Regions from separate parts of the Acidovorax sp. GW821-FHT10E04 genome, predicted to be linked through region 2. Evidence: predicted binding sites of a transcription regulator. Region 2 holds the regulator's gene; each other region holds the start of a gene.
What was found. The regulator sigma-54, encoded in region 2, starts transcription at its own class of promoters, with help from an activator protein. The targets are predictions, from matches to a motif close to TGGCANGNAANCTGCTTT.
Positions count from the first base shown of each region.

Region 1: a site for sigma-54 is predicted at 3,108-3,125, ahead of AC07OC_RS10225 (pilin). Genes of this name have one in related genera too.
Region 3: a site for sigma-54 is predicted at 2,180-2,197, ahead of AC07OC_RS15745 (circularly permuted type 2 ATP-grasp protein). Genes of this name have one in related genera too.
Region 4: a site for sigma-54 is predicted at 2,998-3,015, ahead of nirB (nitrite reductase large subunit NirB). Genes of this name have one in related genera too.

Region 1 covers NZ_JBWKMT010000003.1:175,540-180,645, reverse strand. Annotated here, with positions in the region: gene AC07OC_RS10240 (M48 family metalloprotease) at 1-869, opposite strand, end outside; gene moaC (cyclic pyranopterin monophosphate synthase MoaC) at 1,079-1,558, shown strand; gene tfpZ (TfpX/TfpZ family type IV pilin accessory protein) at 1,651-2,424, opposite strand; gene AC07OC_RS10225 (pilin) at 2,483-3,046, opposite strand; gene AC07OC_RS10220 (MBL fold metallo-hydrolase) at 3,253-4,041, opposite strand; gene AC07OC_RS10215 (CHASE2 domain-containing protein) at 4,055-5,106, opposite strand, start outside.
Region 2 covers NZ_JBWKMT010000008.1:30,278-35,383, reverse strand. Annotated here, with positions in the region: gene AC07OC_RS22785 (THUMP domain-containing class I SAM-dependent RNA methyltransferase) at 1-1,078, opposite strand, end outside; gene AC07OC_RS22780 (acyl-CoA thioesterase) at 1,075-1,557, opposite strand; gene AC07OC_RS22775 (RNA polymerase factor sigma-54) at 1,649-3,238, opposite strand; gene lptB (LPS export ABC transporter ATP-binding protein) at 3,327-4,112, opposite strand; gene lptA (lipopolysaccharide transport periplasmic protein LptA) at 4,109-4,765, opposite strand; gene AC07OC_RS22760 (thiol:disulfide interchange protein DsbA/DsbL) at 4,976-5,106, opposite strand, start outside.
Region 3 covers NZ_JBWKMT010000004.1:500,051-505,156, forward strand. Annotated here, with positions in the region: gene AC07OC_RS15740 (DNA internalization-related competence protein ComEC/Rec2) at 1-2,103, shown strand, start outside; gene AC07OC_RS15745 (circularly permuted type 2 ATP-grasp protein) at 2,220-3,731, shown strand; gene AC07OC_RS15750 (alpha-E domain-containing protein) at 3,733-4,692, shown strand; gene AC07OC_RS15755 (LysR family transcriptional regulator) at 4,747-5,106, opposite strand, start outside.
Region 4 covers NZ_JBWKMT010000002.1:723,332-728,437, reverse strand. Annotated here, with positions in the region: gene nirD (nitrite reductase small subunit NirD) at 1-24, opposite strand, end outside; gene nirB (nitrite reductase large subunit NirB) at 231-2,765, opposite strand; gene AC07OC_RS08410 (hypothetical protein) at 3,386-3,589, shown strand; gene AC07OC_RS08405 (single-stranded DNA-binding protein) at 3,770-4,069, opposite strand; tRNA gene AC07OC_RS08400 (tRNA-Pro) at 4,315-4,391, opposite strand; gene AC07OC_RS08395 (MerR family transcriptional regulator) at 4,422-4,856, opposite strand; gene AC07OC_RS08390 (integration host factor subunit alpha) at 4,954-5,106, opposite strand, start outside.

The sequences.
Region 1 (5,106 bases), on a different contig from region 2:
TGGGAGGTAAACCCCGTGCCCTGGGGCTCGGCGATCCACTGGCGCAGGGTGTCGACCCCCGGATTGGACAGCACCCTGGCACGCGCCGCGACCATTGCGTGTTCCTGCGTGGAAGGCGCTGCCGCCGTGGTGGTGGCACCCGGAGGAATGCGCGAGTGCATGTCCGCCATGCGCTCGGTGGTCAGCGGGTGGCTGCGCAGATAGGGCCAGGAGCCGTTGTCGTTGAGACGGTTGGCCTGCTGGAGCTTGTCGAACATGCTCACGAATCCTTGCGGCGCGAACCCCGCGGGCGCCATCAGGCCGTAGCCGATGCGGTCTGCCTCCCGCTCCATGTCGCGCGAGAAATTGAGCTGGTTCTGCATCGCCAGCGCCTGGCCACCCACCACCAGCGCCTGTGTGGCACCCGGGTTCTTGCTGGCCGCCAGGGCACCCAGAATCATCGCGCCCAGCAGCAGGGGCGTCTGTTTGCTTTGCTGGGTGACCAGGCGGGAGATATGGCGCTGGGTGACATGGCTGAGTTCATGGGCCAGCACAGAGGCCAGTTCGTCGCGGCTGGTCACAACGCCGACGAGCCCCAGGTGCAGGCCCAGATAGCCCCCAGGCAGCGCGAAGGCATTGACGGTGCGGTCCCGGCCCAGAAGGATTTCCCAGGCAAAGCGCTCATCCAGCTCGGAAGAAAGTTCCCCGCGTGCCTTGGCGGCAGCCATCAGCGGGCGCCATATGCCTTGTACATAGTCCGCGATCACAGGATCGTCGATGTAGTCGGGATCCCGGTAGAGTTCGCGGATGATGCGGTCACCCAGGCGGCGCTCGGCGCTGGTGGTGAGGTCGCTGGAGTCGCCGAGGGTGGGGAGGCCTGCTTGGGCCATGACCAGGGTTGGAGTCAGAAGGCTTGCTATTGCTGTAAAAAGAGAAACTGACAGCGCTTGCCTTGCAAACGCTAGAGCTCTTTTTTTCCAAAAATTCAACACAGACAGCTCTCCGAAGCAAAGCAAAATCATGGTGTGCATGCCCGTATGATGCCTTGACCCTTCGAATGTTCTGCGCGCTGTTGTAAGCCAGTGTGCCTGCCTGACCTATGAGTACCTCCCCATTGACCCACTTTGATGCCCACGGACAGGCCCATATGGTGGACGTTGGCGGCAAGCCCGCAACGCACCGAGTGGCCATCGCCAGAGGCCGCATTGACATGCAGCCGCAGACACTGTCGCTGATTGAGTCAGGCACTGCCAAGAAAGGCGACGTGCTAGGCGTCGCCCGTCTGGCAGGCATCATGGCCGCAAAGAGGACCAGCGAGCTGATTCCTTTGTGCCACCCGCTGGCACTCACGCGGGTGGCGGTGGACTTTGAACTGCTGCCTGCAGAGCATGCTGTTCAGTGCACGGCCACCGTTGAAACTGTGGGGCCGACGGGAGTGGAAATGGAGGCTCTGACGGCGGTGCAGGTGGCGTTGCTCACTGTCTATGACATGTGCAAGGCGGTGGACAAGGGGATGGAAATCGGCGGTGTCCGGGTGCTGGAAAAGCACGGAGGCAAGTCCAGTAGCCTTGTAGCATGAGATGGCGCGCAGCCTGTCCTGCGTCAGTGAATTCGTACTGCGGCAAAGCATGTGGACAAAGCCGAGCAGTAGTCGGTTGCGTCTCGTTCAACTCACTCAAACCCGCCCACAGGCGCATAGCCAACGATGTGAGCCTCGGCGTCTAGTAGGACAATCCACGCGTCCAGCGACTTTTGGCTTGTCAAAGGCAGATAATGGATTCGATCTATCGGTAGACCGGTTTTTTGCACGGCAGCATCAATGCTGGCCTGATCCGAAGGTTTTTGCTGTTCACGTATGAGCGTCAGCTTTTTCATACGCTGTTGCACTTCAACGCGGCTGTCTTCGTAAGGTTGCCACCAGCCGGGACGCGCACTAGGCTCTACACCTTGTAGCGACATTTCGATGCTCTTCAGTTTTTCATCGCCTCCAATTGCATTGCGTGTTCCCAATAATACGGGGCCCCTCCAGGATAATGCTTGAAATGGGGCTGGAGCCTGGGGCAAATCAGCGGGGTCTATTTGCGAAACTGACACGGCCACAATGCGGTCTGTTTCAAATGCCAGAACTACGGGGCGTGCTTGGCTGATGCTATAGAGACCGTAGCTCAATGCGGCCAGCTGTATCAGCGCTACAAGGGAGAGATCCAATACCAATTCACGGCGCGACTTGGCTGGATTAAATAGAAAAGCCGTCAATAGCGGTCCGCATACTACATCTACACCCACCAATATCCAAAAAAGGTGCAAACCGCCAGCGAGCATGCCAAATGGGTGTGGAAACCACACTCGTAAGACCACGTAGGCTACTAATAGTGCCACGAGTGCGCTCAGCATAAGGTGAGTGCCGAAGGCTTTGGAGGCCACAACGATTCTTTGTTTGTGCATTTGCTATTTCTCAAAAAAAAGAGCGCCGAAGCGCCCTCTTTTTATGCCGCAAAACGAATTAACGGCATTGTGCGGGCGCGTACTTTGCTTCTACCAATGCAGCTGCTACGGTGATACCATCTGCAGTAGCCCTAGTCGTGGATTTAGAAGCGCAACCCCAGTCAAGCACACCCGATACACCGGCGGTAACGGCAGCGAAAGCTGCCTGACCTGCAGCGGTATCACGCACCCAAGGTGTCAAGGTAATGGTGTCTGCGCCTGCTACAACACCCACAGCTGGTTTATAAAGAATGGTGATCACGGGATTTGCCGTTTGAGCGCCACCAGCGGCACCGGGAGCTCCAGAAAACAAAATGGAGGTAACAAACTTGGACGTGGCGCCCAGACCGCCAGCTTGAGCATTCCAGTTAAATGTCACCATGCCCATATCCACAAGAGAAGACATACCTTCCGACGCCAATTGAGCTTTTGCCGGTTCTGTCAAGCCCAGTCCTTCAGTAATGCGCGACCGAATCGTGTAATCCTGATAAGCAGGCAGAGCCACAGCCGCCAGAATGCCGATAATGGCCACCACGATCATCAGTTCGATCAGGGTGAACCCCTTTTGTGCAAAACGCTTCATACATTTCTCCTTGGAGTAGGGTGAACGGTACCCGCAGAGATGCCTGCGGGTTATGCTGAGACTAGCAGTTTTTGTGCCAGCATGATTTGGCTGTATCAGCTTGCAAAAATGGCAACCGAGCTCGCCCAAATGGCAACCCCTTGTTAGGAGGGCGAGACTATTGGACAAGGTGCGACAATTTTGTCTTGCAAAAGTGTTGTGTATGTTCACACATACAGTGCCGTTACCGTTTGTAAATCGATTAGCCGAAACTCTCGCTGCTCCAGCGCGCAAACTTCTCTCATGATGAGCTTGCTTTCCTGTGGCTTGGCATGCGTGACGTAGATGGGAAACCGGGCTGCAGGCTTCAGAGCGAGCAGTTCTCGTGCAAGGGTGTGCGGAGATAAATGCTGGCTTTTGCGTGCCAACTCCTGCTCGCGGTTGCTGAAAGCCGTTTCGATGAAGAGGGCCGCCACCCCGCCGCCGGATTGATGCAAAGCATTCACGCGGTCCCAGAAACCTGGTGTTTGGCCTTCGGTGTCGCCGCTGTACACCCACCAGCCGGTGGCGCCGCGTGCGGCGTAGCCCACGGCGGGCACGCTGTGGCGGGCGGGGAGAACTTCGAGCGTGGTACCCGCCAGGTTCAGCAGGTCGCCGATGGCCAGGGGCTGTAGCCGCAGGAAGGGTGTCTCGGCGGTCGGGATGCGGGTGAAATCCGGCCAGATGACGTTGTTGAAGATGTGCTGGCGCAGCGCGTTCAGGGTCTCGGGCAGTGCGTGCACTTCGACGGGACAGGTGCGCCGAGAGGAGACCGCATCCAGCATGAGGGGCAGTGCAGCGATATGGTCCAGGTGGGAGTGGGTCAAGAACACATGGTCTATGGCCTGCATCTCATCCAGCGTGAGGTCGCCCACACCCGTGCCTGCATCCACGAGGATGTGCTTACCCAGCAGGAAGGATGTGGTGCGGCAGCCCTGGGCGATGGCGCCCGAGCAGCCAAGCACGCGCACGTGCAAAGAAGCGGGGGGGTTATTTACTGTCAAAGTTGGTGGCGCCGTCCCAGTGGGGATCGTAGGGTAACACCGCTCTAACTTCGACGCGCTGTGTGTACAGGGCGTGCAGCGTGGCGTTGCACTCTGGCTGCGCAGCCAGCTGCAGCAGCAGCTCACGGCATTCGGCCCAGTTCTGGGCGCGGTAGGTGGCCAGCAGCTGTTCCCAGCGGATTTTGGGCGCCTGCGCCGCGTGGCTCCACGGCGTGTAGATGCCGACGGTTTGTACTTTGCCCTTCACGCGCACCTGGTCCAGCTTCTGCCATTGGTGCTGCACGGCCTGGGCCCGGGTCGTCTCGCTGACCACAATTTCCACACCATAGATTTTTGACAGGCCCTCCAGGCGCGACCCCAAGTTCACCGCGTCGCCAATCACGGTGTAGCTGCGGCGGATGTCGGAGCCCATGTCGCCCACACACATGGTTCCGGTGTTCAGTCCGATGCCAATGCCGATGGCCGGCAGGCCCCGGCTCTGGTGCTCCTGGTTCAGTTGGCGCACCGCCTCAGCCATGCCCAGCGCGGCATGTACTGCGAGATTGGCGTGCTCTAGGGTAGCCACAGGCGCCCCCCAGAACGCCATCACGCAGTCCCCCATGTACTTGTCGATGGTGCCGCGATGACTGCGAATGATGTGGGTGAGCCGGCTGAACACCTCGTTGAGCAGGGCTTGGAGTTGCAGCGGTTCCATCTGTTCCGACATGGCCGTAAACCCCCGCATGTCGCAGAACATCACGGTCAGCTCCTGGTTGGTCGCCTGCATGCTGTACTTCTCGGGCTGCTTGACCATCTCGTCCACCAGTTCCGGCGGCACATACGTGCCAAACAGCGCAGCCAGTTCCCGCTTGGAGCGGCTTTCCACAAAGTAGCCGTAGACCATGTTCAGGGCGAATGCGAACACCGCCATCACCACCACGGTAGCCAATGGCATGGCCAGGCCATGGGCGAGGTAGAGCCAGAGATTGAGCGCGGCAAGGACTGAGACGGTCCCAAGGCTGAGCAAGACCGCGGAGGTCGCCGAAAGCGCTGGAAGCG
Region 2 (5,106 bases):
CGGCCAGCTGGCTGAAGAACTCGCCACCATCATCGGTATGCGCAGCTTCGCGGCCCACGCTGGCGCCCAGGGCCCGCTCGGCCGCGCGTTCGTTGGCATTCTGGCCAGCGGCACCGGCTGCGGCGATGCGCTCGCCATAGGGCGGGTTCAGCAGCATCACGCCGGGCTGGTCGCACGGCGGCATGCGCTGCAGGGCGTCGCCACCGCGCAGTTGCACGGCGTCGGCCACGCCCGCACGTTCGGCGTTGCGCTGGGCAAAATCGACCATGCGGTGGGCCACATCACTGCCAAATATGGGCACAGCGCTTGTCTGTATTGCGCCTTCAGCTTCATTTTTAATAGCAGTCCAGACATGGGCCTGGTAGGGCAGCAGTTTCTCGAACGCAAAGCGGCGCAGCATGCCCGCCGGGATGCGACAGGCGATCTGCGCGGCCTCGATGGCGATGGTGCCGCTGCCGCAGCAGGGGTCGTACAGCGGCTGGGGGTTGTCACCGTGCGGGTCCCAGCCGCTGGCGGCGATCATGGCGGCGGCCAGGGTTTCCTTCAGCGGGGCATCGCCCTTGTCCTCGCGCCAGCCACGCTTGAACAGCGGCTCGCCGGAGGTGTCGATGTAGATGGTGGCTTCTTCCGTGGTCAGGTGCAGGTGGATGCGCACGTCGGGCCACTGCGTGTTCACATCGGGGCGCACGCCGCTTTTGGCGCGAAACCGGTCGGCCACGGCGTCCTTGACCTTGAGGCCTGCGAAGTTGAGGCTCTGCAGCGGGCTGTGCTGGGCCGTCACCTCGACCTTGAAGGTCTGGCGCGTGGTGAACCAGATTTCCCACGCCACGTCGCTGGCGGCGGCATACAGGTCGTTTTCAGAGCGGTAGGGGCGGTGCGCCAGCTGCACCAGCACGCGCTGGGCCAGGCGGCTGTGCAGGTTGAGCAGCAGCGCCTCGCGCCAGGACGCGCGCAGCAGCACGCCGCCACGGCCGACCAGCAGGTCTTGCCCCGTGAGGCCGGTGATGCCATGCACCTCGTCGGCCAGAAAGCCCTCCACACCGGCGGCGCAAGGGAGAAAAAGTTGGAGTTGATTCATGACGATGGTGAGGATACGCGCTCGGAAAGTGCGTGTGAATCCGGCGTGCCCGCACGGGCCAGCAGCAACTGGCGGATGGAGTCCGGGATCGGCGCCACCTTGCGGCCGGCCTTGCCGATGAAAACGATGCCGATCTTGCCGCGCGCCACCTCGCGGCCCGAGGTCTTCTCGGTCATGCAAAAGACCAGGTCGAACCCATAGCGGTTGAAGTCCGCAGGCGCCATCTCCACGCGCATGGTCTCGCCGTGGAACCCCTCGGACTTGTACTGCGCCACGATGTCTCCGACCACGATGGACAGCCCGCCCACGTCGGCCTCGGGGTAGCCGAGTGACTGGAAAAACCGCACCCGGGCCTCGGACACGAGGCTCAGCAGCTGCGCGTTGTCCAGGTGCCCGCCCTGGTTGACGTGGCTGATGTAGATCTGCATTTCGGTGGCGAAACCGAAGTGCGCGGGAAGGTCGAAGACGATGCGGGCCATGGACGGGGTGGCGAAGTAAGAGGGAAAGACAGCAACGGAGCGGAAAAACGGGCCACCAGGCGCATGCGCCGTGCACACGCCCGCACGGCGCCTACAGCGCCTTGCGCAGATTCGCCGGCGCGATCTTGAGCGCCTCGCGGTACTTGGCGACGGTGCGGCGCGCGCACTCGATGCCCTGCTCCTTGAGCATCTCGGCGATCTGGCTGTCGGACAGCGGCTTGGTCGGGCTCTCGGCGGCCACGAATTGCTTGATGAGGGCACGCACGGCGGTGCTCGACGCATTGCCGCCGGTCTCGGTGCCCAGGCCCGAGCCGAAGAAGTACTTGAGCTCGTAGGTGCCGATGGGCGTGGCCATGTACTTGGCCGTGGTCACGCGGCTGATGGTGGACTCGTGCAGGCCCAGCTCGTCGGCGATGTCGCGCAGCACCAGCGGGCGCATCGCGAGTTCGCCGTGGGTGAAGAAGTTCTTCTGCCGCTCCACGATGGCGCGCGAGACGCGCAGGATGGTGTCGAAGCGCTGCTGGATGTTCTTGATGAACCAGCGCGCCTCCTGCAGGCGCTGCTGCATGCCCTGGTGGCCCTCGCCGCCCTTGTGGCCGCGCAGGGCGCCGGCATAGATGTCGTGCACGCGCAGGCGCGGCATCACGTCGGGGTTGAGCTGCACGATGAAGTTGTGCTGCCCGTCGCGGCCATTGGCGCGCCCGGCCTTGCGCACGATCACGTCGGGGATGATGATGTTGCGCTCCACGTCGGCGAAGCGGCGCCCCGGGCGCGGCTCCAGCCGGGCGATCAGCGCCATGGCGGCGCGGGTGCGCTCCTCGCTGTCGCCGCAGGCCTGCGTGAGGCGGCGCACGTCGCGCCGCGCCAGCATCTCCAGCGGCTGCTGGCACACGCGCAGCGCGGTCTGCACGGTGTCGGGGTCGATGTCGCTGTCCTCGTCGGCGGCCAGCGCCTTGAGCTGCAGCGTCAGGCACTCGGCCAGGCCGCGCGCGCCCACGCCCACGGGCTCCAGGCTCTGCAGCAGCCGCTGTGCCACGGTGAAGCGGTGCACCAGTTCCTCGATCTGCTCCAGGTCGTCGGGCCCGGCCAGGCTGATGGCCAGCTCTTCGAGCGGATCCTCCAGGTAGCCGTCGTCGTTGAGCGATTCGATCAGGAAGCGCAGCGCGGCGCGGTCGATCTCGGACAGGCGCAGCGCCAGCGCCTGTCGGTGCAAAAAGGCGGTCAGCGATTCGTGCGTGCGGGCCAGCTCGGTGGCGTCGGCCTCGTCGCCTTCGGCGTCGTTGCGGTTGCGGGCGGGGGCGTCGCCGCCCCACTCGGCGTCGTTGGGCGCCATCTCCACCGTGCCGTCGCCGCTCCAGTCGGGCTCGTCGGCGCCCGCGCTCGGAGTTTCAGCATCATTTTGAGCCTCAGCGCTGGTACTGCTTGCGCTGGTAGCTCCTGAAAAAATAGCATCATCCGCGCTGTAGTCGTCGGCCTGGGCCGGCGTATCGGCGGCTTCCAGGCCAAACTCCTCGCGCGGCGCCTCGTCGGCGTTGCGTTCGAGGAACGGGTTTTCGTCGAGCATCTGCTCGACTTCCTGCGAGAGTTCCAGCGTGGACAACTGCAGCAGCCGGATGGACTGCTGAAGTTGGGGGGTCAATGCAAGATGCTGCGAGACGCGCAGCGAGAGTCCAGGTTTCATTGATTGAGCGCCGCCGGGCCGCCCCAAGGCGCGAAGCCCCCCTCGGGGGGCAGCGCAGTACACGAAGTGACAAGCGTGGAGGCCATGTCTACATGCGGAAATGTTCGCCCAGGTACACCCGGCGCACTTCGGCGTTGTCCACGATCTCGGATGGCGTGCCCTGGGCCAGCACCTGGCCATCGCTGATGATGAAGGCGTGGTCGCAGATGCCCAGCGTCTCGCGCACGTTGTGGTCGGTGATGAGCACGCCGATGCCGCGCGCCTTGAGAAAACCGATGATGCGCTGTATCTCGATCACGGCGATGGGGTCGATGCCCGCAAAGGGCTCGTCCAGCAGGATGAAGCGCGGCTGCGTGGCCAGCGCGCGGGCGATCTCGACGCGGCGGCGCTCGCCGCCCGACAGGGCCATGGCGGGCGAGGCCCGCAGGTGGTCCACGCGCAGCTCCTGCAGCAAGGCCGTGAGACGCTCTTCGATGGCCTCGCGCGACAGCGGCTTGCCGTCGTCGTCCGCGCGCTGCAGCTCCAGCACCGCGCGCACGTTCTCTTCGACCGTGAGCTTGCGGAAGATGGAGGCTTCCTGCGGCAGGTAGGACAGCCCCAGCCGCGAGCGGCGGTGGATGGGCATGTGGGCCACCGAATGGCCGTCGATGCGGATGTCGCCCGCGTCGCTGCGCACCAGGCCCACGATCATGTAGAACGAGGTGGTCTTGCCCGCGCCGTTGGGCCCCAGCAGGCCCACGACCTCGCCCTTTTGCACGACCAGCGACACATCCTTGACGACCTTGCGGCTGCCATACGACTTGGCCAGGTGCTGCACCTCCAGGCGGCTGCCCGCCTGGGTGTCAGGACCGGGGCTGACGGGCTGCGCGCTCACTTGGAGCCGCCGCCAAGGCTGTTGCTGGGGCGCAGCACCGGCGCCGATGCCGGGGGCGCGGCCTCCGGCGCGGCGGCACCGGCGGGCGGGTCCTTGGGCGCGAGCACCGCGCGCACCCGGCTGCCGGGCGCGGGCGCATCGCCCGCCGCATTGGTCGCGGGGGTGCGCTTGCCGTCCACGGTGAACACATCGGTGAGGTTGTTGTAGACGATCACGGCGCCGGTGATCTCGTCGCTGAGGACCGCCCCGCGGTAGCGGCGCAGTTCGGCGCGGGTGATGAAGCGCACGTTGTCGGCCTTGCCGTCGTACTCGATGACTTCGCTCTCGCCTTCGATGAACTCGTCCGGCGCCCCCGCCACGGTATCGCGCTTCTGGCGGAAGAAGGCCCGCTTGCCCGCCTCGGCCGTGACCACGCCGTACTGGTAGCCGTCGGCGTCCTGGCGCACGTCCAGCCGCGCGCCGCGCAGCACGATGGAGCCCTTGGTCATGACCACGCGGCCCGAGAACACGCTGGTCTGCTTGAGCTCATCGTGTCGCAAGGCGTCGGCCTCGATGTTCATGGGCTTGGCGCGGTCGGCCTTTTCGGCGTGCGCCGCGCCCAGATGGCAGGCCAGGGCGACAAGCAGGAGGTGGGGGAGGATGCGGTAGTTCATAGGGCACGAATCTTGCAGGTCATTGTAGCCACCCCACGGCGCGCGCCATGAAAAAAGCCCGCATCCGCGGGCTTCTTCTTGGGACATCCGAGGCCGTCGGCGCTTGGAAGCCGCCGCCTGCACCCGTGGAGCCGGCGCTGCCGGGCCGCCGGGTGCGTTCCCCTGGGCAGGAAGGCGGCTCACGAGGGCCACGCTTCCTTCAAGGAGGCGTCACCCCTTTTTCGCCGTGGCGGCCAGGTGCTCCACCACCTGCAGCACGTTCTGCATGTTGCCGGCCATGGTGCCATCGGTGTAGTACTTGCCGGCCACGCCCATGGAAGGCACGCCTTCCACGCCATACG
Region 3 (5,106 bases), on a different contig from region 2:
GAGGCCGCGCGCCTGAACGGCTCCCCCGTGGCCCTGCCCACGCGCATCGAGGTGGCCTGGTACGGGGGGCCGTTCCTTGATCCCGGCGGAGCGGTGGACCTGCAGCGCCAGCCGCCCGCCTTGAAGGCGGGTGACCGCTGGGCGCTGACGGTGCGGCTGAAGGCTCCGCACGGGCTGCGCAACCCGCACGGGTTTGACTACGAACTGTGGATGTGGGAGCAGGGGGTGCAGGCCACGGGATATGTGCGCGCGGGCCCCAGGGATGAGCCTCCGGTGCATCTGCAATCGACCTGGCGGCATCCCGTGGAGCGGCTGCGGCAATCCGTGCGCGACGCGATCCTGGACCGCCTGGCCCGCGACGTGCACGGCGACGACCCCGCCCGCGCACGCATCGCGGGCGTGGTGGCGGCTTTGGTGACGGGTGACCAGCGTGCCATCGACCGTGCCGACTGGGACGTGTTCCGCGCCACGGGCGTCGCGCACCTCATGAGCATTTCGGGCCTTCACATCACGCTGTTCGCATGGCTGGCCGCGCTGGCGGTGGGGGCGTTGTGGCGAAGGTCCACGCGGCTGTGCCTGGCGGTGCCCGCGCCGTCCGCCGCGTTGGCCGCCGGGGTGGCGCTGGCCGCGGCGTACGCCGTTTTCAGCGGCTGGGGCGTGCCTGCGCAACGCACGGTGACCATGCTGGGCGCCATCGCCCTGCTGCAGCTGTGCGGCCGCCGCTGGCCGTGGCCGCAGGTGTGGCTGCTGGCGTGCGCGGCCGTGGTGGTGGCGGACCCCTGGGCGCTCGCGCAGGCAGGCTTCTGGCTCAGCTTTGTCGCCGTGGGTATCTTGTTTGCTACTAATTCAGTAGCTGATGGCGCTTATCCATCCAGCGTCAGGCAGCGTTTTCATGCCTTGGTGCGCGAGCAGTGGGTGGTGACGCTGGCCCTCACGCCCCTGACCCTGCTGCTGTTCGGCCAGGTGTCCGTGGTGGGCTTTGCCGCCAATCTGGTGGCGATTCCCTGGGTCACCCTGGTGGTCACTCCGCTGGCACTGGGCGGGGTGCTGTGGCCGCCGCTCTGGAGCCTGGCCGCCTTCGGCCTGCAGCCGCTGGCGGTACTGCTGCAATGGCTGGCGCAGTGGCCCTGGGCCGTGCTCCACATGCCCGCGGCGCCGCTGTGGGCCGGCGTGCTGGCCGTGGCCGGGGGGGCGCTTGTGGCCGCGAGGTTGCCCTGGCGTCTGCGGTGGCTGGCCCTTCCGCTGCTGTGGCCCGCGCTGTGCTGGCAGCCCGCGCGGCCGGCGGCGGGACAGTTCGAATTGCTGGCGGCGGACATCGGCCAGGGCAATGCGGTGCTGGTGCGCACCGCGACCCACACCCTGCTGTACGACGCAGGGCCGCGTTTCAGCCGCGAAAGCGACGCGGGCCACCGCGTGCTGGTGCCGCTGCTGCGGGCGCTGGGCGAGCGCGTGGACGTGCTCATGCTCAGCCACCGCGATGCCGACCACACGGGCGGCGCGGCGGCGGTGCTGGCCCAGCAGTCGGGGGCCGAACTCACTGGTTCGATCGAGGCTGGGCACACGCTGCAGGCACTGCGCCCCGTCAGGCCCTGCGTGGCGGGCCAGCGGTGGACATGGGATGGCGTGTCTTTCGAGGTGCTGCACCCGGGGGCGCAAGACGCCGCCGCGCCCACCGTCCGGCCCAACGCGCTCAGTTGCGTGCTGCGCATCGCGGCCGCCGCAGAAAAAGGGGAAACGGGCTCCGTTGCGCTGCTGGCCGGTGACATCGAGGCCGCCCAGGAGCAGGCCCTGCTGGCGCGGGGCGCCGCGGTGCAGGCCGACGTGCTGCTCGTGCCCCACCACGGGAGCAAGACCTCGTCCTCGCCGGCGTTTCTGGAGGCCGTGGCACCGCGCACTGCTTTGGTGCAGGCGGGATACCGCAACCGCTTTGGCCACCCTGCGGCCGAGGTGCTGCAGCGCTACCGGGAGCGGGGGATCCGGGTCGTGGAGTCGTCCCGCTGCGGGGCTGCCGCGTGGTCGTCGGCGCAACCCGCGCGGGTGGCGTGTGAACGCGACGTCGGCGCGCGGTACTGGCAGCATCGCATGGCACCGTGGCCGGAGTGATCTGCGGGCGCGGCGGGTCCGCCGGCCTGCCGATGCACGGGGCCCCGGAAAGATTTTGAGCTGGTTCGGGGAGTGCGGGCGTACAACTTGCTATCCTGACAGCAGGAGGCCAGTTCATGCAGAAATTTGACGAGATGTACGCCATGCTGCCTTTCGATGGCAGCGATGTGCGGGAACACTACAAGCGCTATGCGCAGTGGTTGAACAAACAGCCCCCTGACGTGATGCAGGCCCGCCGGGCCGAGGCCGAGATGATCTTCCGGCGCGTGGGCATCACCTTTGCCGTCTACGGCGCCAAGGATGAGGGCGGGGCGGGCAACGAGCGGCTGATCCCGTTCGACCTGATTCCCCGCATCATCCCGGCCCACGAGTGGAGCAGCATGCAGCAGGGGCTGGTGCAGCGGGTCACGGCCCTTAACCGCTTCATCCACGACGTGTACCACGGCCAGGACATCATCCGCGCCGGCATCGTGCCAGCCGATCTCATCCTCAACAATGCCCAGTACCGGCCGGAGATGGCCGGCGTGCAGGTGCCCAAGAACATCTACGCGCACATCGCCGGCATCGATATCGTGCGCGCCCCCAATGCACAGGGCGAGGGCGAGTACTACGTGCTGGAGGACAACCTGCGCGTGCCCAGCGGCGTGAGCTACATGCTCGAGAACCGCAAGATGATGATGCGGCTCTTCCCCGAGCTGTTCAGCCTGCACAAGGTGGCGCCGGTGGCGCATTACCCCGACATGCTGCTGGAGACCCTGCGCGCCAGCGCGCCCGCCACGGCCGACGAGCCCACGGTGGTGGTCCTGACACCCGGCATGCACAACAGCGCGTACTTCGAGCATGCCTTCCTGGCCCAGCAGATGGGCGTGGAGCTGGTCGAAGGGCAGGACCTCGTGGTCAAGGACAAGTTCGTCTACATGCGCACCACGCGCGGCCTGCAGCGGGTGGACGTGATCTACCGCCGCGTGGACGACGACTTCCTCGACCCGCAGGTGTTCCGCCGCAACTCCACGCTGGGCTGCCACGGCCTCATGGAGGCGTACCGCGCCGGCAATGTCGGCATCTGCAATGCGGTGGGCACGGGCGTGGCCGACGACAAGTCGGTCTACCCCTACGTGCCCGAGATGATCCGCTTCTACCTGGGCCAGGAGCCCATCCTGAAGAATGTGCCCACCTGGATGTGCCGCAAGCAGGACGACCTGCAGCACGTGCTGGCGAACCTGAAGGACCTGGTGGTCAAGGAAGTGCACGGCGCGGGCGGCTACGGCATGCTCATCGGCCCGGCGGCCACGCAGGCCGAGATCGAGGACTTCCGCCGCGCGCTGCTGGCCAACCCGGCAGGCTACATCGCGCAGCCCACGCTCAGCCTGTCCAGCTGCCCCACCTACGTGGAGAGCGGCATCGCGCCGCGCCACATCGACCTGCGCCCCTTCGTGCTCAGCGGCCGCGAGGTGCAGATGGTGGCGGGGGGGCTCACGCGCGTCGCGCTGCAGGAGGGTTCGCTGGTGGTGAATTCCTCGCAGGGCGGCGGGACAAAGGACACCTGGGTGCTGGGGGAGCACACCGCCGCGCCGGCGCTGCAGTCGCAATCCATGGGCGGCATGACGCAATCACAGGGAGGATTCTGAAATGCTGAGCCGCACCGCCGACCATCTGTTCTGGATGTCCAGGTACACCGAAAGGGCGGAAAACACCGCCCGCATGCTCAACGTGAGCTACGAAACCTCGCTGCTGCCCCAGTCCGCCGACGTGGCGCAGGAAGGCTGGGAAGGGCTGCTGTCCATCAGCGAGCTGATCCCGGCCTATGCCGCCAAGCATGGCAAGGTCACGCCGCAGCGCGTGCTCGAGTTCATGGTGCGCGACGGCGACAACCCCTCGTCCATCCTCTCGTGCCTGCGTGCCGCCCGCGAAAATGCGCGGGCCGTGCGTGGCGCCCTCACCACCGAGGTGTGGGAGACGCAGAACCAGACCTGGCTGGAACTGCACCGCCAGCTCGAAGGCAGCGCCTTCGAACGGGATCCGGGGCAGTTCTTCGAATGGGTGAAGTACCGCTCGCACCTGTCGCGCGGCGTGGTGCTGGGCACCATGCTGCAGGACGAGGCTTTTCATTTCCTGCGCATGGGCACGTTCCTGGAGCGGGCGGACAACACCGCGCGCCTGCTGGACGTGAAGTTCCATGCGGTGAAGAACGACTTCTTCGGCCGGGCCAGCGAGCGCAACCAGGAGAACGACTTCTACCATTGGAGCGCCATCCTGCGCAGCGTCTCGGCCTTCGAGGTCTACCGCAAGGTCTACCGCGACGTGATCACCCCCGGCCGCGTGGCCGACCTGCTGATCCTGCGCCGCGACATGCCCCGCTCGCTGCACGCCTGCCTGCGCGAAGTGGTGGACAACCTGGGCGTCGTGGCCAATCAGCAGTCGGCTGAAACGCAGCGCCGCGCGGGCCGCCTCCTGGCCGACCTGCAATATGGCCGCATCGACGAAATCCTGTCGACAGGGCTGCACGCGTTCCTCACGCAGTTCCTTGACCGGGTCAACGACCTGGGAGGGGGCATCAGCCGCGACTTCCTGGTGACCACGGGCGACTGAGCCGGCGCGATACCGAAAGAAACCCCGCACGGCAGGCGGGCGCAGGCCGGGGGCTCAGGCCCCCATGGCAGCAGATCCCTGGGGCCACTGCTGCGCCACGATGGTGCGGACATGCGCCACCGCCGAATCGCGGAGCGCATCGGTGCGCCAGCCGAGCTCGATGGCATAGCGCGGCATGGCGATCGGGCAGGGCAGAACCTGCAGGCCGGTCATCCGCGCGATCGCCTGGGCCGCATGCGCGGGCAGCGTGGCGACCGCGCGGGTTCCCGCCAGCAGGTAGGGCAGGGCGGCGAAATGCGTGGTGGATGCAATCACACGGCGCTTGTGGCCCGTGGCGGCCAGCACCTCGTCCACCACGCCGATGAAGCCGCCCGACGAGATGAGCACATGCTCGCGGTGCACGTAGTCCTCCAC
Region 4 (5,106 bases), on a different contig from region 2:
ACTGTTCATGGGAAGTGCGCTCATGGGAGTTCTCCGTTATTGATTCATTGCGCTACAGGTTGCCCGCAGCGCGCGCAACTGGCGCAGCCGACACCAGTGCCCCACGCAAGGGCCGCCCCGCCGCGAAGGCGGCGTATCCAGCGCATGCGCTGGGGGCGTCCCCCTCCCGGACTCGCACAGCGCGTCGAGAGAAGGGTGAAGGCGCGAAGCGACTCAGGGGGTGCTTCATGTCAGGCGGCCTGGCGGATGGGGATGACGTTGGCGCCGCGCTCCTCCGCGCGGGCCGGGCGGATCTGGCCGCGCTCCTCGACGAAGAGCACGTTCTCGTCGGCCTTGTCGCTGTTCACGAACGAGCGGAAGCGCTTGCGCGTCTCGGGGTCGGTCACGGCGGTCTTCCATTCGCACTGGTAGGTATCGACCACGTTCTGCATCTGCGATTCGAGCTCGGCGCACAGACCCAGGCTGTCCTTTTGCAGCACGTCCTTGAGGTAGTCGAGGCCACCTTCGAGGTTCTCGCGCCAGGTGCTGGTGCGCTGCAGCCGGTCGGCCGTGCGCACGTAGAACATCAGCACCCGGTCGATCATGCGCACTAGGTCTTCCTTGGACAGGTCGGACGCGAACAGCTCGGCATGGCGCGGCTTCATGCCGCCGTTGCCGCAGATGTAGAGGTTCCAGCCCTTTTCGGTGGCGATGATGCCGATGTCCTTGCCCTGCGCCTCGGCGCATTCGCGCGTGCAGCCCGAGACGCCGAACTTGATCTTGTGCGGAGCACGCAGGCCCTTGTAGCGGTTCTCCAGCTCCACGGCCAGGCCCACGCTGTCGCCCACGCCATAGCGGCACCAGGTCGAGCCCACGCAGCTTTTGACCGTGCGCAGGGACTTGCCGTAGGCATGGCCGGACTCGAACCCGGCGGTGATCAGCTCCTCCCAGATCAACGGCAACTGCTCCAGCCGCGCACCGAACATGTCCACCCGCGCACCGCCGGTGACCTTGGTGTACAGGCCGTACTTTTTGGCCACCTGGCCCACGGCGATCAGGCCGTCGGGCGTGACCTCGCCACCGGGCATGCGCGGCACCACCGAGTAGGTGCCGTCCTTCTGGATGTTGCCCAGGTAGTAGTCATTGCTGTCCTGCAGGCCGGCCAGCTCCTTCTTGAGCACGAACTCGTTCCAGCACGAGGCGAACACGCTGGCCGCCACCGGCTTGCAGATGTCGCAGCCCATGCCCTTGCCGTGCTGGGCCAGCAGCTCGCCGAAGCTCCTGATGTTGCCCACGCGCACCAGGTGGTAGATCTCCTGGCGCGAGTACGCGAAGTGCTCGCAGATGTGGTTGTTCACGGCCATGCCACGGCGCGCCATCTCGGCCTTCATGACCTGGGTGACCAGGGGCACGCAGCCGCCGCAGGTGGCGCCGGCCTTGGTGCAGGCCTTCATCTCGGCGATGGTGCAGGCGCCATTGCCCACGGCTTCGCAAATGCCGGCCTTGGTGACGTTGTTGCACGAGCAGATCTGTGCCGTGTCGGGCAGGGTACCCACGCCCAGGCCGGGTTTGGCCTTGCCATCGCTGGACGGGAAGATCAGGAACTCGGGGTCCTCGGGCAGCGTGATGCCGTTCAGGGCCATCTGCAGCAGCGTGCCGTATTCGGTGGCGTCGCCAATCAGCACGGCGCCCAGCAGTTGCTTGCCGTCTTCGCTGATGACGATCTTCTTGTAGACCTGGCGGCGCTCGTCCACATACTGGCAGGTGCGGCTGTGGGGCGTTTTCGCATGGGCGTCGCCGATGCTGGCCACGTCCACGCCCATGAGCTTGAGCTTGGTGCTCATGTCGGCGCCGACGAAGGCGGCGTCGGTCTCGCCTGCGATGTGGCGGGCGGCCACACGGGCCATGTCGTAGCCGGGGGCTACCAGGCCGAAGGTCTGCTCGTTCCACGACGCGCATTCGCCGATGGCGTAGACGTCGTGGTCGCTGGTACGGCAGGCGCTGTCGATGGCCACGCCACCGCGCGGGCCGATGGCCAGCAGGCTCTGGCGGGCCAGTTCGTCGCGCGGGCGGATGCCGGCGGAGAAGACGATCATGTCGGTCTCCAGCCAGGTGCCGTCGGCAAACACCATGCGGTGGCGCGCACGGGCACCATCGGTGATCTCCTGGGTGTTGCGGCCGGTGTGCACCTGCACGCCCAGCTCCTCGATCTTGGCGCGCAGCACGCGGCCGCCGCCCTCGTCCACCTGCACGGCCATGAGGCGCGGGGCGAACTCGACCACATGGGTTTCCAGGCCCATGTCGCGCAGCGCCTTGGCGCATTCCAGACCCAGCAGACCACCGCCCACAACCACGCCGGTCTTGGATTTGGCGCCCGAGGCCTGCATGGCCTCCAGGTCTTCGATGGTGCGGTAGACGAAGCAGTGGTCGCGGTCGCGCCCCGGCACCTGGGGCACGAAGGGGTTGGAGCCAGTGGCCAGCACCAGCTTGTCATAGTGCAGCACCTCGCCGTCGACCGTGGTCACGGTGCGAATGCGGCGGTCCACCGATGCGGCCCGCGCCGCTAGGCGCAGGGTGAAGCCGGTGCGCTCGAAGAAGCCGGGCTCGACCAGGGAGAGTTGCTCGGCCGTGGTGCCGCTGAAGAAGGCGGAGAGGTGCACCCGGTCGTAGGCGGGGCGTGGCTCCTCGCACAGCACGGTGACCTCGACGCCGGTCATGCCGGTCTCGGCCAGGCTTTCGAGGAACTTGTGGCCGACCATGCCGTGGCCAATGAGAACGATTTTCATGCTAGTGATCCTGCAATGGACCGGGCCGCCCGGAGGGCAAGTGCAGGGATGCTGTGCATCGGCAGCCCCGAGGGAGGCAACCAGTGCACCTCACCCTCCGCAACGGCACGGGTGTGGATTGGAACGACCCCACGAGAGGCTCATAGCCTCGCTCGTCCGGGGGTTCCGCCATCATTAGCGGAGGGTGTTGGTCGGTCCGACGGCAGCTTCACCGGCAGACATGCAACGGTAGATCGCAATATCCATGCCGCCCTTTCAGCCCCTGCGGCCACATAGCGCTCGCCAGGAGCGGGCAAGCGGGTTGGCATCAGCGACCCGGCCGGCACGGAGTCGCATCAATGCGGTGCAAACCATCACCAAATCAGGGCATCGCCTCAGGTTGGGACAAATTGCCGCAGGCAGACCGCGTCGGAATGCCCCAGGGACAGCCAGGAGTTCTGGTACCTGGAACGCGTGCCGTGTGCTGGTTTGTTGCCATTCTTTCTTTTTCAAACGTGCCCGCCTCATGCAGACTGAGACGATGCAGTCCGGCCGGTCAGGACACCTGTTCAGTGCTCCTGAAAGGATGGCCAGCCAGGGCAGGAATCCCAGAGCTTTTTTCCTATATGAGGACTACCAACATGAGCGTGGAACGCAGAGGCAGCGCGGACAGGCGCAGCGGAAAAGACCGCCGGCAAGTGGAAAAAGGGCCGCCCACCAACTATGAACGCAGGCGCACGGTCGAAGCGCGGCAACCCGAGCTGACGGAACTGCACCTGAGCGAAGAAGAACTCAAGGCACTGGGATTCGCGCAGGACCAGCCAGCACCCAAAAAACCAACCTGATCGCTGCGACCTGGCAGCAGCCACGTTTTCAATGCTGTTTCGTGCGCGGCAGGGTATCCGTCGCAAGCACCGCCCAGGCAGGCGGCCGGACTCGCCCGCCCTCTCCTCTTGCACCGCCCGTTGGCACGTCACGCCGCGGCGAGCGCGAGCCGCAGAATCAGTTTTGCATCGCCTTGTTTTTTATTCGCCGTGCAGCGTGAGCAGGCGGTGCGCGACCATGTCCAGCGCGGGCCGCGTGTTTCCCTGCTTGTCCGTCCAGACTCTTGGCGTGATGCTTCCCGCCAGCGCCACAGAGTCTCCATCGCGCAGGGCGTGCATGGAGGCGCAGACCCCTGCCTCAAATGCAATCACGTTGACGAACAGCGTCTCGCCATCCGCCGTGCTTGCTCGCACCTTGGAGACGGTAAAAGGCTTCCCGGCCTTGTCAGTACGCCGCTCGGCCTCGCCATACAGCCTGCCGGCCACCAGTCCATCGATCATGAGAGTCCTTTGCGGGGCGAGCCGCTACTTTGGTTTTGGCGGGGGCAACCGCAACACGGGCTGACCACATGTCAGCACTACCTCGACAGGGAGCCTGCTGATCAGCGGGGGCTCGGTATCGCCACCATGCCTGCACAGCACGCAGCAGCAAGCCGCCTTTCATTTCACCCCAGGCCGTGTTGCATGTTTTTCCGCGACCAAGCAAAAAAGCCCAGAACCTTTCGGTTCTGGGCTTTTGCTAACAATGGTCGGCGTGGCGGGATTCGAACTCGCGACCCCTTGCACCCCATGCAAGTGCGCTACCAGGCTGCGCTACACGCCGACAAGACTTAGATTATATGCAGAAAAAAGGTCAACCCAGAGAAAGTAGCGCCCGAATTTCAAATAATTCTTTGCGCACCGCATTGGAGTCCAGCGTGATGCCCATCGCATCGATGGAAAGATCGCGTGCGCTGTCCACCAGCATGCTGGGCATCTCGGAATCAAACCCGTTCATCGCGCCATCGGCCCCGGCCTCATCGCGGGCGGGATGCGCAAGCTCCTGCAGGCGATTGCGCGCGCCACTGATGGTGAATCCCTGGTCATAGAGCAGATCCCGGATGCGGCGGATCATGAGCACTTCATGATGCTGGTAGTAGCGCCGGTTGCCACGCCGCTTCATGGGGCGCAGTTGAGTGAACTCCTGCTCCCAGTAACGCAATACATGGGGCTTGACGCCACAAAGCTCCGCGACCTCACCAATCGTGAAGTAGCGCTTGGCGGGGATCGAAGGAAGGGGGGTGCCCATGGGTGGTGGATTCAAACCGGTCAGCCAGCTAGCGTACTGCAGACGCGCACGGACCGCCAGTCATCGGCAACATTCTGGTCACAAAAACGGCACAAATTCACGATCCGGCAGCCGTCTGGATCTGTTCCTTGAGTTTGCTGCTGGCGTGAAACGTCACCACGCGGCGTGCCTTGATCGGAATGGCCTCGCCCGTGCGCGGGTTGCGCCCGGGCCGTGGTGCCTTGGTGCGAATCTGGAAGTTGCCGAAACC